DNA from 3 places in the Bradyrhizobium sp. BRP20 genome. Region 3 is predicted to be linked to each of the others. Evidence: riboswitches for the same ligand, from Rfam matches in the RefSeq annotation. Region 3 holds a riboswitch; each other region holds the start of a gene.
The links. A riboswitch is a leader RNA that binds a small molecule or an ion and turns the genes downstream of it on or off. The one in region 3 is predicted to bind cobalamin.
Positions count from the first base shown of each region.

Region 1: linked by a shared signal. The riboswitch ahead of metE (5-methyltetrahydropteroyltriglutamate--homocysteine S-methyltransferase) and the one ahead of I6F33_RS20170 (DUF1636 domain-containing protein) in region 3 are both predicted to bind cobalamin.
Region 2: linked by a shared signal. The riboswitch ahead of I6F33_RS30780 (ribonucleoside-diphosphate reductase subunit alpha) and the one ahead of I6F33_RS20170 (DUF1636 domain-containing protein) in region 3 are both predicted to bind cobalamin.

Region 1 covers NZ_JADYVY010000018.1:40,117-44,276, forward strand. The annotation lists gene metE (5-methyltetrahydropteroyltriglutamate--homocysteine S-methyltransferase) at 1-1,796, opposite strand, end outside; cobalamin riboswitch at 1,899-2,102, opposite strand; gene I6F33_RS31025 (nodulate formation efficiency C protein) at 3,110-3,892, shown strand.
Region 2 covers NZ_JADYVY010000017.1:109,276-113,435, reverse strand. The annotation lists gene I6F33_RS30780 (ribonucleoside-diphosphate reductase subunit alpha) at 1-1,673, opposite strand, end outside; cobalamin riboswitch at 1,777-1,931, opposite strand; partial or broken gene I6F33_RS30775 (IS5/IS1182 family transposase) at 2,057-2,203, opposite strand; gene I6F33_RS30770 (N-acetyltransferase) at 2,634-3,275, opposite strand.
Region 3 covers NZ_JADYVY010000008.1:108,142-112,301, reverse strand. The annotation lists gene I6F33_RS20180 (cobyric acid synthase) at 1-622, opposite strand, end outside; gene cobO (cob(I)yrinic acid a,c-diamide adenosyltransferase) at 630-1,265, opposite strand; cobalamin riboswitch at 1,306-1,530, shown strand; gene I6F33_RS20170 (DUF1636 domain-containing protein) at 1,625-1,999, shown strand; gene cobW (cobalamin biosynthesis protein CobW) at 1,996-3,045, shown strand; gene cobN (cobaltochelatase subunit CobN) at 3,045-4,160, shown strand, end outside.

The sequences.
Region 1 (4,160 bases), on a different contig from region 3:
ATCTGGCGGCAGACCTCGCTTCTGGGAATATCATCACGAACAAAGGACCAGTTCAAGATCGTCACCGGTCCGGTCAACATCGCTTTCATCGGCTTCCTTGTTAGTGATTGCGCGTAGCGCCACCAGTCCACGGTGATAGGCTTCGGCCGTGCTACATCGCCAAACAGGATCGGTGGCCTGACGCAGCGCGAGCCGTAGGACTGCACCCATCCGCTCTTGGTAAATACGAAGCCGGCGAGTTGCTCGCCGAAGTACTGCACCATGTCATTGCGCTCAAACTCGCCGTGCACGAGGACGTCAAGACCGATGTCCTCCTGCCAACGTACGGCGCGCGCAGTCTCCTCCTTGAGGAACTTGTCGTATTGCTCGTCGCTTATCGCACCTCGCGCATGCGCCGCACGGGCATTCCGGATCTCTGTGGTCTGCGGAAATGATCCGATCGTCGTGGTAGGAAAAGCCGGTAGTCCGAATCGATTGCTTTGGATCTCGGCCCGACGGGCAAATGGGCTCGCGCGCCGACACATGGTCTGGTCGATCGCTCTCATCCGGACAGCGACATTGGCATCACGGATTTTCGGCGAAGTCCGGCGAACAGTCGCGGCACCTTCCGACTCGGCAAGAGCTAACGCAACATTCTGGTCGCCTGCGAGTGCACGCGCTAGGATCGCAAGCTCCCGCATCTTCTGGACCGAGAAAGCAAGCCAGCTCTTGACGTCGGAAGCGAGCCCGGTCTCGAGTTCAACATCGACCGGCACATGAAGCAGCGAGCAGGATGGGGCGATCTGTACACGATCCTTGCCGAGCTTCGCAATCGCGGGTTCGAGCCGCTGGCGCAGCGACGACAAATTCGACCGCCATACATTCCGACCGTCGACGACACCGAGCGACATGACGAGATCACTTCGGCCGCCAGCGATGATCTGGTGCAACAACTGTGGCGCTCGAACCAGATCGAGGTGCAGCCCGGCAACTGGCAGGCTCAAGGCGGTGTCCAGATTGTCGCCGAGGTCGCCGAAATAGCTGGCAACCATGATCTTGATCGCCGGCCCCTCCTTGGCGAGCCGGTCATAGGCATGTCGCAAAGATTTTCGCGTCCCCTCATCCAGATCAAGAACTAGGCTGGGCTCGTCGAACTGAACCCAATTTGCCCCACGTTTGGCCAATTCCTGCATAACCTCGATATAGGGCGGTATCAGTTCATCCAGTAGTGAGAGTGGCTGGAACGTGGGATCGGGACTCTTGCCGAGCTTTAGGAATGTGACCGGCCCGATCAGGACGGGGCGGGTCTGAAAGCCAAGGGCCTTGGCTTCCTCATACTCCTCGATCGGCTTGCGAGAGCATAGCCTGAAAGTCTGTCCCCTGTGAAACTCGGGGACCATATAGTGATAGTTGGTGTCGAACCACTTGGTCATCTCCTGCGCGGGTGCGCCAAATCCGCGCGGTCCGTGACCGCAACTCGCATCCTGGTCGTCGCATTGTGAACCGCGGGCCATGGCGAAGTACGTCTTGAGCGAAACGGATTCGGCTTTCGAGGCGTAGATCTCCGGGATGGCGCCAACCATGACACTTGTGTCGAGCACCTGGTCATACAGCGAGAAATCGTTCGATGGAATGACCGTGACGCCGATAGATTTCTGACGGGCCCAGTTCGCGGCACGCAGGCCAGCTGCGTCCTCGAGCAACTGCTGTTCGCTGCTTTTTCCGGCCCAGTAGCTTTCTAGAGCGAATTTGAGCTCGCGCCTTGGACCGATGCGTGGCGTTCCGAGCGTGGCAACAGGAAGGGAGAGAAGAGACATAGCGTTAACCCCATGTTGGGGGCAAAGGCCATGGCGGACGCAGGCAGCGGAAGTCGCGCGGTGCGACGGCTGCTTGGCGCACCACCGGGACACCCCGCCCGTGGACGAATATAGTGTCGGGGCAGGTCTCCTGGCTCGCAGGTCATCGCTGCTGTCCGGCCTTCCCGAAGCCGCGCAGGCTTCAGTGACATCGTTGGACAGCGGCTCGCCGCTCACAGTTGCGGGGGCAGCGCCGGCATATTCACCGGCTTCCCTCTTAGCTCCGGATCAAATGGAAACCGGAGAACCTCGACGACTTGGATTATCGGCAAGAGAAGTCTTCCGTCAACCTCTCAGATTATGTCTCAAGCTGATGCTGCGACATCTGCTACGCGAATGACCGTGCATCTCTACCATTGAGCTGATGTAGAAGTGCCCTCCAATCAGCGATATCGCAATGAGCATCGCAGGGCGCATGGCAGATCGGTGGAAGGGACAAATGCGGCTTGTGCGGTCGGGATTGCTGCCTCGAGCAGAACGCATTTGTCGCCAGTCCCGGCTTCCCAGCGGTTCGAGCACGTGCGCCATCCAGCCACCTTCTCGACCAACAGATCCGTGTTGAATAGGCCCAAGACACCTGGCTAAGCCAGCAACATACCCGGGCAGCACCTTTGATTTGCGGTGCCAGCCACACCCCAAATGCTCGGCGAAGATCGGCTTGGCGCCGTTCGCCATCGAGTACAAAGCGCGCTGCCTGAGGCTGTTCTCGACCTCCGGAGCGCCGCACGTCTCGAAAGGAGCGCCAAACGCGCCATGGCCCCTTGGCCGAAAGTGCCCGAAGGCATGGCAGAGATCGAAAGCCCACATTCCGGCAACGATAACCGAACCACACGGTTCAATGACGGCAAACGTGCTGCCACTTCTCATCAGGAACTTGGCACCGAGGCGTTCCGCTGTGTCGTCGAACATCCGGTGCGTGACGGGATGCATAAGCCGCGCTGGAGAGGTTGAACGGAAACATCGAGACATGCGCCAGTCGGAAAGTCGACAAAGAGGACGCAAAACCGGTGCGAATTGCCGTCTATTATCTGGCACGAAGAATGCACGTCCTCTGCATGCCCAGTCCTCCTGCTGGGCATGTCCAGCACAGCAAATTGAGGCTGTCGGTGGCAGTGAAGTTAGCGGCGCGTGACATAGAGGGGAGCGCCTGCTCGCACGGGAAAACCAGTGGTCGCCCCGTCGCGTCGCCGCTAACTTCTTGCGCTCGCGCATAACAGGTTGAAGGTTGCCCGCTCTAGAATTGCGTGTGGATGAGACCGGATAGGCCGACGGTTATGAAGAAAACGTCAGGAAGACGCGCGCTATGGCTTTGGCTCAGTCGATCCCTGATCTGCCTGGCCGGGCTGGCTGCGACGAGCAACACTGTTCGCGCTAACGACAGCCCCCTTGTCGAAAGAGTCAAGTCAACGTGGCGAGCGCAAGACGGTGAGACAATAGAACAAGTTATCTCCAACGTCTCGAAGGTGGCACAGTTCGTCCCTCGGATGTGGGGCGTCGCTGAACTTGACCAAAATGAATATGTTTTTGTTTCTTGGACCAGGCACCGGGATGATAAATCAGACGAAGAGTACGTTATCACCTGGAAGGCCGCGCTCGACGGGACGATTGAACTTGCGTCGTCCTATGCGAAGCCAATGGAATTGGGCTGGCGCGCCTTCGCGCTCTCGTTGATCGCCAGTGAAGTCAAGGATGGCGAAAGGGACGCAAATGTTGGCTTTCTGCATGACCCGGCCAACTTCAACTTTGTGACGACCATGCAAGGTCGGCTCGGTGATCTTCTGCGGCAGGGCAGCTGCACTATCGTAGATCCTGTTGGAGTGGACTACTTGCCGAAGCAGAATGACAAGCCGACCGAGAAAGGTGATCTGTGGCGCGTTTTGCTTGTGGTGAACTGTAATATCCCAGGGCCCCGCTATTTTACATACAACGGGGTCATCACTTTCGAGAAGAGTGAAGGACAAGATTGGGAGCCGCAATCCTCCTTTGCCAAGCGTATCGCGGCTTTTCCTCCTGGCTCCTGGTTCGCTCGCATGGAGCCAAAGGAACGGGAGGATTAGAAGGGAGCGAAAGGCCTCGGTAAATGATCGCGCAGAGCAAGATCGCGCCGTAGCTCCTGCAGGGCCGAACGCCTCAGAGCAACGGCAAGACTATCAGCTCTAAACTTACCGGTGTTTACACCTTGAACAGTCGCGAGCTTTCCCGCGGCCTTCAGCCGGCCATCGAGAAAATGGGGCAGCACGATTACCTCCGACTCTTTCTGCGAGGAGTCGAGCTCAGCGGCGCGTGCGCCTTGCGAGAAGCGGCTTGACCTCGGCGCACCCCACG
Region 2 (4,160 bases), on a different contig from region 3:
TGGTCGATCTCGAAGGCGGTGCGAAAGATCGCTTTCTCGTGCTCCGACAGGACGTCGAGATGGGCGACCGATCCGTCGTGCGCGATGATCGACTCCCAGGTCGCCGAGGTGTCGGCGCCTTTCGCGGCCAGCACCTTAGCGAGGTGCGGATTGCGCACCGAGATGGCGCCGGATAGCGTCTTGTGGGTGTAGATGTTGGCCGGGATCGGCTCAGTGCAGGCGCTGGTGCCGCCGCAGATGATGCTGATCGAGGCGGTCGGCGCGATTGCGATCTTGGGGCTGAAGCGCGCCATCACGCCGCGTTCCAGGGCATCCGGGCACGGGCCACGCTCGCGAGCGAGCGCCACGGATGCCGCATCGGCATCGCGACGAAGTTTTCGGAACATGTTCAGATTGAATGACTTGGCCAGGGTACCCTCCATTGGAATGCCCTTGGCCTGGAGAAACGAGTGGAAGCCCATGACGCCGAGGCCAACGGAGCGCTCGCGCAGGGCGGCGTAGCGGGCACGCTTCATTCCGTCCGGCGCCACCGTGATGAAGTGCGTGAGCACGTTGTCTAGGAAGCGCATGACGTCCTCGATGAAGCCGGGCTCCTCATTCCACTGGTCCCAGGTCTCGAGGTTGAGCGACGACAGGCAGCACACCGCGGTGCGCTCCTCGCCGCGATGATCGATGCCGGTCGACACGGTAATCTCGCTGCACAGGTTGGAGGTCGAGACCTTGAGGCCGAGCTCGCGCTGGTGCTTGGGGAGCGCACGGTTCACGGTGTCGATGAACAAGAGATAAGGCTCGCCGGTCTGCAGCCGGTTCTCAAGGATGCGTTGCCACAGCTGGCGGGCATCGATCTCGCGGACAACCTCGTTAGTCTTCGGGCTGCGCAGAGCGAATGCGGTGCCGGCGCCCACGGCACACATGAACTCGTCGGTGACGTTGATGCTGTGATGTAGGTTGAGGCTCTTGCGGTTGAAGTCACCAGACGCCTTGCGGATCTCGAGGAACTCCTCGATCTCGGGATGGTGGATATCGAGATAGACCGCCGCCGAGCCGCGCCGCAACGAGCCCTGGCTGATCGCCAGCGTGAGGCCGTCCGTGACGTGGATGAACGGGATGATGCCCGAGGTGACGCCGCCCCTCGCCTTCTCGCCGATTGAGCGAACATTACCCCAGTAGGTGCCGATGCCGCCGCCATTGGAAGCAAGCCAGACGTTCTCGTTCCAGGTGCCGACGATGCCTTCGAGCGAGTCCGACACTGAGTTAAGGAAGCACGAGATCGGAAGGCCGCGCGTCGTGCCGCCGTTGGAGAGCACCGGTGTGGCCGGCATGAACCACAGCCGAGACATCGCATCATATAGACGTTGGGCATGCGCAACATTGTCCGCGAAGGCGCAAGACACTCGGGCGAACATGTCCTGGAGGCCTTCGCCGGCGAGCAGATAGCGGTCGGTCAGCGTCAGCCTACCAAACGAGGTCAGCAGGTCGTCGCGCGACCGATCGAGCGAAAGGTCAGACGGAGTTGGCGATCGCGCGGGGGGCCTCGGCAGGGGAGCCGGCAATGCTGGGGGCTGCACAAGACACAGTTCAGGTGTGGTAGGCTTTGCCTGCGCTGAGGGCTGCCGCACACTCGGCAGCTCAATGAGATGACCATACTGATCGAAATCGTAAGACGCCGACATCGGCAACCCCGTGATATTTGGGGGCTGGGACCGTGCGGACGACTTGCGAGGAGACCCGGCCAATGTCCCCGGCTGCAAGCGACCCACCGGGCACCCCGCCCGAGGACATGGGTTCTGTCGCGGTAGGTTTCCTGGCTCGCGGGTCTTCCCAGCGCTGTCGCGCTAATGCCTCGGAATAGCCGCTGCCGGCACAATGGGTTCCCCTTAACTCCGTGCCACCATATATGCGAATTGAAAACCACGACGACACCACATATAGAAGCCGTTGCCCAGACTCGTCAAGACGGCACAGTCAAGTTAACCAGTTGGAGCAGCCCCGAGGTCGAGGTTCGAAATTCGCCGAGCGCCTGTCCTGAGAGCCTCACTCAAAAAGCATAGATGTCTCAAGGCCTGGCCAATCGGCGAGTTAGGAGCCTCAGATGGGCGACGAGCGGCCAGGCGAGCTCGGTAGCGGCGGAACCTTCGAAGTCTTTGCAGAGATGCCGACATCTGCCGAGCCACGCAAAGGTGCGCTCGACGACCGAGCGCCTGCGATCGGCCAAGATGTGCTCAAGCCTTTGGAAGTGGCGTCGCAAATTCTCCAACAGGGGAACAGCAACCCTGGACATCCTGAATGTTGGCATCGATCGGTTCGCGGTCCGCGAATTGAGTTGGGCCGGATCGGGTTTCGGTAGCCATACGCGTCTCGCCATTCATCGCTTTCTGTGGCCCTTAGATCAAAAATTGTCTGGAGCCCGACCGCAATCGATGCAGCCGCCCGTGGCAATGTCCCACGCTTAGTGGATTTGACCCCGCCAGCTCTCACATCAGACGTGCCAACTTTGCCGAAGAGGCGATTCGTATGCTTTTCGCAGGCCGGGCGAGCCGCCTCACGTGCTCAGTTGTCTGGCCGCGAACATAAGCCGTCCTGACCGAACGCGGTCATGTCAGGTTATTGGCAATCAATCCTAACGGGATGAGCTATGCTTGAGTCTGGGTGACGAGCCGATCCGGCGGCGCGGCCTTGCTGGGTGGGAATGAAGCCGTTCGCAACATTGGCGTGAGCGGCGGCGAAGAACCGTGTTGTATCTCACCAACGACCTTGAAGCCGTGACGTTGGTAAAAGGGAATGTTTTCAGGGTTCGAGCTTTCGAGGTAGGCAACAATGCCGTTCTCATCGCATCGTTGAAGGGCGTATTTCATCAGCAACGTGCCAAGCCCTTTTCCGATCCAGTTCGGATCGACGGCAATGAGCGGCAGATACCAATGTGGCTCGTGGGGACGATGTTCGGCCATTCTCCGCCGCAAGTGTGCCATATCCTCGGTAATCTCCGGGCGCAGGGATAGCGCCATGATTGCATCCAATGCCTCCTCGTCTTGCTGCACGTTGGGAGGCAGCCACAGGGCCGCGCCACGAATCTCTCCCGCGACGTAGGCTGTGCCATGTGCAAATGCTCGGCCCCCACAGGCGTCAATGAACTGAGGCATGCTCCTAAGGTATTGCCTTGGGTCAGGCCAGCTCCAACGCATCAACGGATCCGCGGCAAAGCCGAGCACAATGGTCCAGACAGTGCTTGCACGAATGTTTGCGTTCGCAGATCTGATATCTGATTCTTCTGTCATGATGTCGTTTTCGGGGCTCTGTTTTGGCATTGGCCTTCCAAGGAGGAGCATGGCATCGACACATCTGACGGTGAGCGGAATGGATGCACCGACGGGGACCCGCCGGGTGCATTTGGTTTCCCTTCCGAGATCTCCGCCTGTCTCAGACGGCTGACGTTGACGGCCACTTCGGACGAAGGCTCCTTGGTCGGCAATGCTTGGATCTACATATTCCTGGCGGGCTTCTGCGCTTCCACGCCCTATCTGGAACCCGCCCCGCCCTTCCCAAAGGAAGCTCCGACGTTCTCAAGGTCGACACGGTTCGGGTGCAACCGTCCGCGAAGGGAATGACATGAGGACGCCTCTGAGATTGCAAGTGCGAAGAAGTCAGGGCATGGCGAACATCGGGCGATGGCTGCCTGAACCGGGCTCCGGCACGAGCAAACAGCTTGCCAGGTGTCGCGCGTCGAGGTCCAGACTAGGCAAGGAATCATCACCTCGTCTCGTATTGAGTGGTTCTCGTAAGTTTCTTGGTCAAAACACATGCTAAGTGCGAAACCTCCATTGCCAACGTCGTGTCCGCGGCCACCGGCAGAGAGAGCTTTCGTCTGCGAGAGTCATATGCGTAGTACAGCGGCTTTCCAATTATCGCATGTTGTCTGCGCTCCTTGATGTTCTTGTGTCCAACAGCTCTCGGCGCATCATCGCCGCGATTCGCGATTGTCGGATCAAGGCAACGCGACTGGATACCACGACGCTGCCGCCGTGGACCTACTGGACAACGCAACTTGGGATCGCGCGAGAGCTTTCGTGCCTTGATTGATCGTCAGACGTGTCGATCGCTCGCACAACGGCGTTAGCTCTATCGAGCGAAAACGTTGCTGTCGTGCCCTCGTCGAACTTGAC
Region 3 (4,160 bases):
CGTCGTCGAACAGCGTGGGATCGCCGCGGAACTTGTTGATGACGAAGCCAGAGATCATCGCGGCATCGTCGGGCTCGATCACCGTCTTGATGCCGACGAGCTGGGCGATGACGCCGCCGCGATCGATGTCGCCGACCAGCACGACGGGCACATCCGCCTTGCGGGCAAAGCCCATATTGGCGATGTCGGACTTGCGCAAATTCACCTCGGCCGGGCTGCCGGCGCCCTCGACCAGCACCAGATCGGCCCGCGCCTTCAAGCGTTCGAAACTCTCCAGCACCGCGCCCATCAATGACGGCTTCATCGCGGCGTAGTCGCGCGCACGCGCCGTCGCGATGCGCTTGCCGTGCACGACGACCTGCGCGCCGACATCGGTCTCGGGCTTGAGCAGCACCGGGTTCATGTCGGTGTGCGGCTCGACGCCGGCGGCGAGCGCCTGCAGCGCCTGGGCGCGGCCGATCTCGCCGCCGTCGACCGTGACCGCGGCATTGTTCGACATGTTCTGCGGCTTGAACGGCAGCACCCGCAGACCGTGGCGCGCGAAGGCGCGCGCGAGGCCGGCGACGATGAGCGACTTGCCCACGTCCGAGCCGGCTCCCTGGATCATCAGCGCGCGTGCCATGATGACTTCAGAACTCGACGCCGGCCTGCGCCTTGATGCCGTAGCGGAACGGATGCTTCACGAGCGTCATCTCGGTGACGAGATCGGCGATCTCGACCAACTCGTCCTTGGCGTTGCGACCGGTGAGCACGACATGCGTCATCGCAGGCTTTTGCGTCGTCAGGAAATCGACGACTTCGGCGATGTCGAGATAGTCGTAGCGCAGCGCGATGTTGATCTCGTCCAGCACGACCATGCGCAGCCGCTCGTCGAGGATCAGCTCCTTGGCTTTCTCCCAGCCGGCGCGCGCGGCAGCGATGTCGCGGGTGCGGTCTTGGGTCTCCCAGGTGAAGCCTTCGCCCATCGCGTGGAACTGACAGAGTTCGCCGAAATGGCCGGTGAGTAGGCGCCGTTCGCCGGTATCCCAGGCGCCCTTGATGAATTGCACCACCGCACAAGGAAAGCCATGCGCGACGCAGCGGACGATCATGCCGAAGGCCGAGGAGGATTTTCCCTTGCCCGCGCCGGTGTGGACGATGATCAGGCCTTTTTCACCGCTCTTGGTCGCCATGATCTTGTCGCGAGCGGCCTTCTTCTTCGCCATTTTGGCGGCGTGGCGGGCGTCGGTTTCCTCGGTCGTGTGGGTTTCCGGTTCAGGCGTCATCGGTCCCGGTCCTTCGGCTTGACAAGTGGCGGCCACCGGCAAATGGTGGCCTGGCGTTGGTTCCTGTCCTATGACAGGCGAAGAGGGAATGCGATAGGGTCCGAATCCGCAAAGATTTGGGTCCAAAATGCAGCCGCCCCCGCGACCGTGACCGGAGAGATGCCCGAAGCCACTGAGTCCCGAAAGGGAATCGGGAAGGCGGGGATCGAAGGGCCAAAACCCTGCTCCGCAAGCCGGGAGACCTGCCAGCGCGGACGAGTTTTGGACCGGCGGACGGGGTGTTCCGCGACGGGGAAGCGGGCCTTTCTGGAGAATGGTCCGTGCGCCTCATCGCCTCCCGCTGTTATCTGGAAGAGGCGATGACCGTCACACTTCATGTCTGTATCACCTGCCGCGCCGGCCAGACGCTTGGCGAGGGCGAGACGACGCCCGGCAAGCGCCTGCATGGCGCGATTCTCGAGGCCGGCGTGCCCGAGGGCGTCAGCGTGGTTCCCGTCGAATGCCTGTCGGCGTGCAGCCAGGGCTGCTCGGTCGCGCTCAGCGCGCCCGGCCGCTGGTCCTATGTCTATGGCCGCCTGTCCGATGCGAATGCGCAGGACGTGGTCGCAGGTGCTGCGGCCTACGCGGCGGCGCCCGACGGAATCGTGCCCTGGCGCAGCCGTCCCGAAATCTTCCGCAAGCAGTCGCTTGCCCGTATTCCCCCTGTTACCGTCGTGCCGGAGGCCGCTGAATGAACTCGCTCGCAAAAGTCCCGGTTACGGTCGTCACGGGTTTCCTGGGCTCCGGCAAGACGACGCTGATCCAGCATCTGCTCAGCAATGCCGGCGGCAAGAAGCTCGCGGTGCTCGTCAACGAGTTCGGCAGCGAGGGCGTCGACGGCGAGATCCTGAAGTCCTGCGCCGATGCGAACTGCCCGGAGGAGAACATCGTCGAGCTCGCCAATGGCTGCATCTGCTGCACCGTCGCCGACGATTTCATTCCAACCATGGAGCAACTCTTGGCGCGCCCGGTGCGGCCCGATCACATCCTGATCGAGACCTCGGGCCTGGCGCTGCCAAAGCCGCTGCTGAAGGCGTTCGACTGGCCGGAGATCCGCTCGCGCATCACGGTCGACGGCGTGATCGCGCTGGCCGACGCCGAGGCCGTCGCGGCCGGCCGCTTCGCGCCGGATCCGGCTGCGGTGGAAGCGCAGCGCGCGGCGGACGACAATCTCGATCACGAGACGCCGCTGTCAGAAGTGTTCGAGGACCAGATCGCCTGCGCCGACATCGTGCTGCTGACCAAGGCCGATCTTGCGGGCGCAGCCGGAATCGAAGCCGCAAAAGCGGCGATCACCGCCGAGATGCCGCGCCGCGTGCCGATGCTGCCGGTCACCGACGGTGCGATCGATGCGCGCGTCATTCTCGGCCTCGGCGCTGCCGCCGAGAATGATCTCGCCGCGCGGCCATCGCATCATGACGGCGAGGAGGAGCACGAGCACGATGATTTTGCCTCGGTCGTGATTGACCTTCCGGAGGTCGCCGACATCGACGCGCTGGTCGCATCGGTCCAGAAACTGGCGCGCGAGCAGAACGTGCTGCGGGCGAAGGGGTACATCGCGGTCGCTGGCAAGCCGATGCGCCTGTTGTTGCAGGCGGTCGGCGAGCGGGTGCGCCATCAGTTCGACAAGCCCTGGGGCGCGGGTCTCAGACAGTCGAAGCTCGTCGTGATCGGCGAGCATGGCGATATCGACGAGGCCGCCATCAAGGCAGGACTTGGTCTTTCAGGATCTGGCATCTGATGCACGTCGTCTTCCGCGAGAGCCGCGGTCTTGAGGAGACCGCGACGCCAAGAGACATCGGCCAGGACCCGGCCGATCTCGTGGTGCTCTCGTATTCGGATTCCGATTTGGCCGCGTTTGCGGCCGGCTGGCGCCGCGGTCGGGGCAGCCTGCCGTCGCTGCGGCTGGCCAATCTCGCGGAGCTGCGTCATCCGCTGTCGGTCGACACCTATATCGAACGGACGCTGTCGCAGGCGCGGGGCATATTGGTGCGCCTGATCGGCGGGGAGTCCTATTGGGCATACGGGCTCGCGGCGCTCCAGCAACTCGCGCAAGAGCGCAACATCGTGCTCGCCGTGCTGCCGGCGGACGGCCGCGACGACGCGCGGCTGGATGCGTACTCGACCCTGCCGGTCTCGACGCTGCGGCGGCTCAAGGTGCTCTGCGACTCCGGTGGCCCGGTCGCCGCGCAAGCCGCGATCGCGCAGCTCGCGCTGGCCTCGGGCCTCTATGCCGGCCCGGTCATCGGCGAGATGACCGTGCCCGAGATGGGATTCTACGATCCCGCGCGCGGTGTCATTGCCGCGCCAGTTGGCGAGGGCAAGCCGCGCGCACTCGTGACGTTCTATCGCTCCTATCTCACGGCCGCCGATACGGGGCCGGTCGACGCCTTGATTGCGGCGCTGCGCGAGAAGGGATTTGACGCCTACGGCGTGTTCGTCACCTCGCTGAAGGCGCCGGCCGTTGCCGACTGGCTGCGCGCGCATCTGGCGCAACATCCTGCGGCGGCGATCGTCAATGCGACCGCGTTCTCGGCCCTTGGCGATGACGGCACGACGCCGTTCGATGCCGCATTCTGTCCGGTGTTCCAGGTCGCGCTCTCCACGGCGCGGCGCGAAGATTGGGCGGAATCACTGCGTGGCCTGTCGCCCGGCGATCTCGCGATGCATGTCGTGCTGCCGGAGGTCGACGGCCGCCTGTTCGCAGGCGTGGTGAGTTTCAAATCGGCCGGTCAGCGCGATCCCGATTTGCAGTTCTCGCATCTGGCGCACAGGTCCGATGAGGAGCGCGTGAAGGCTGTTGCTGGGCGTGTCGCGGCTTTGCGTCGCCTCGCCGAGAAGCCCGCCGGCGAGAAG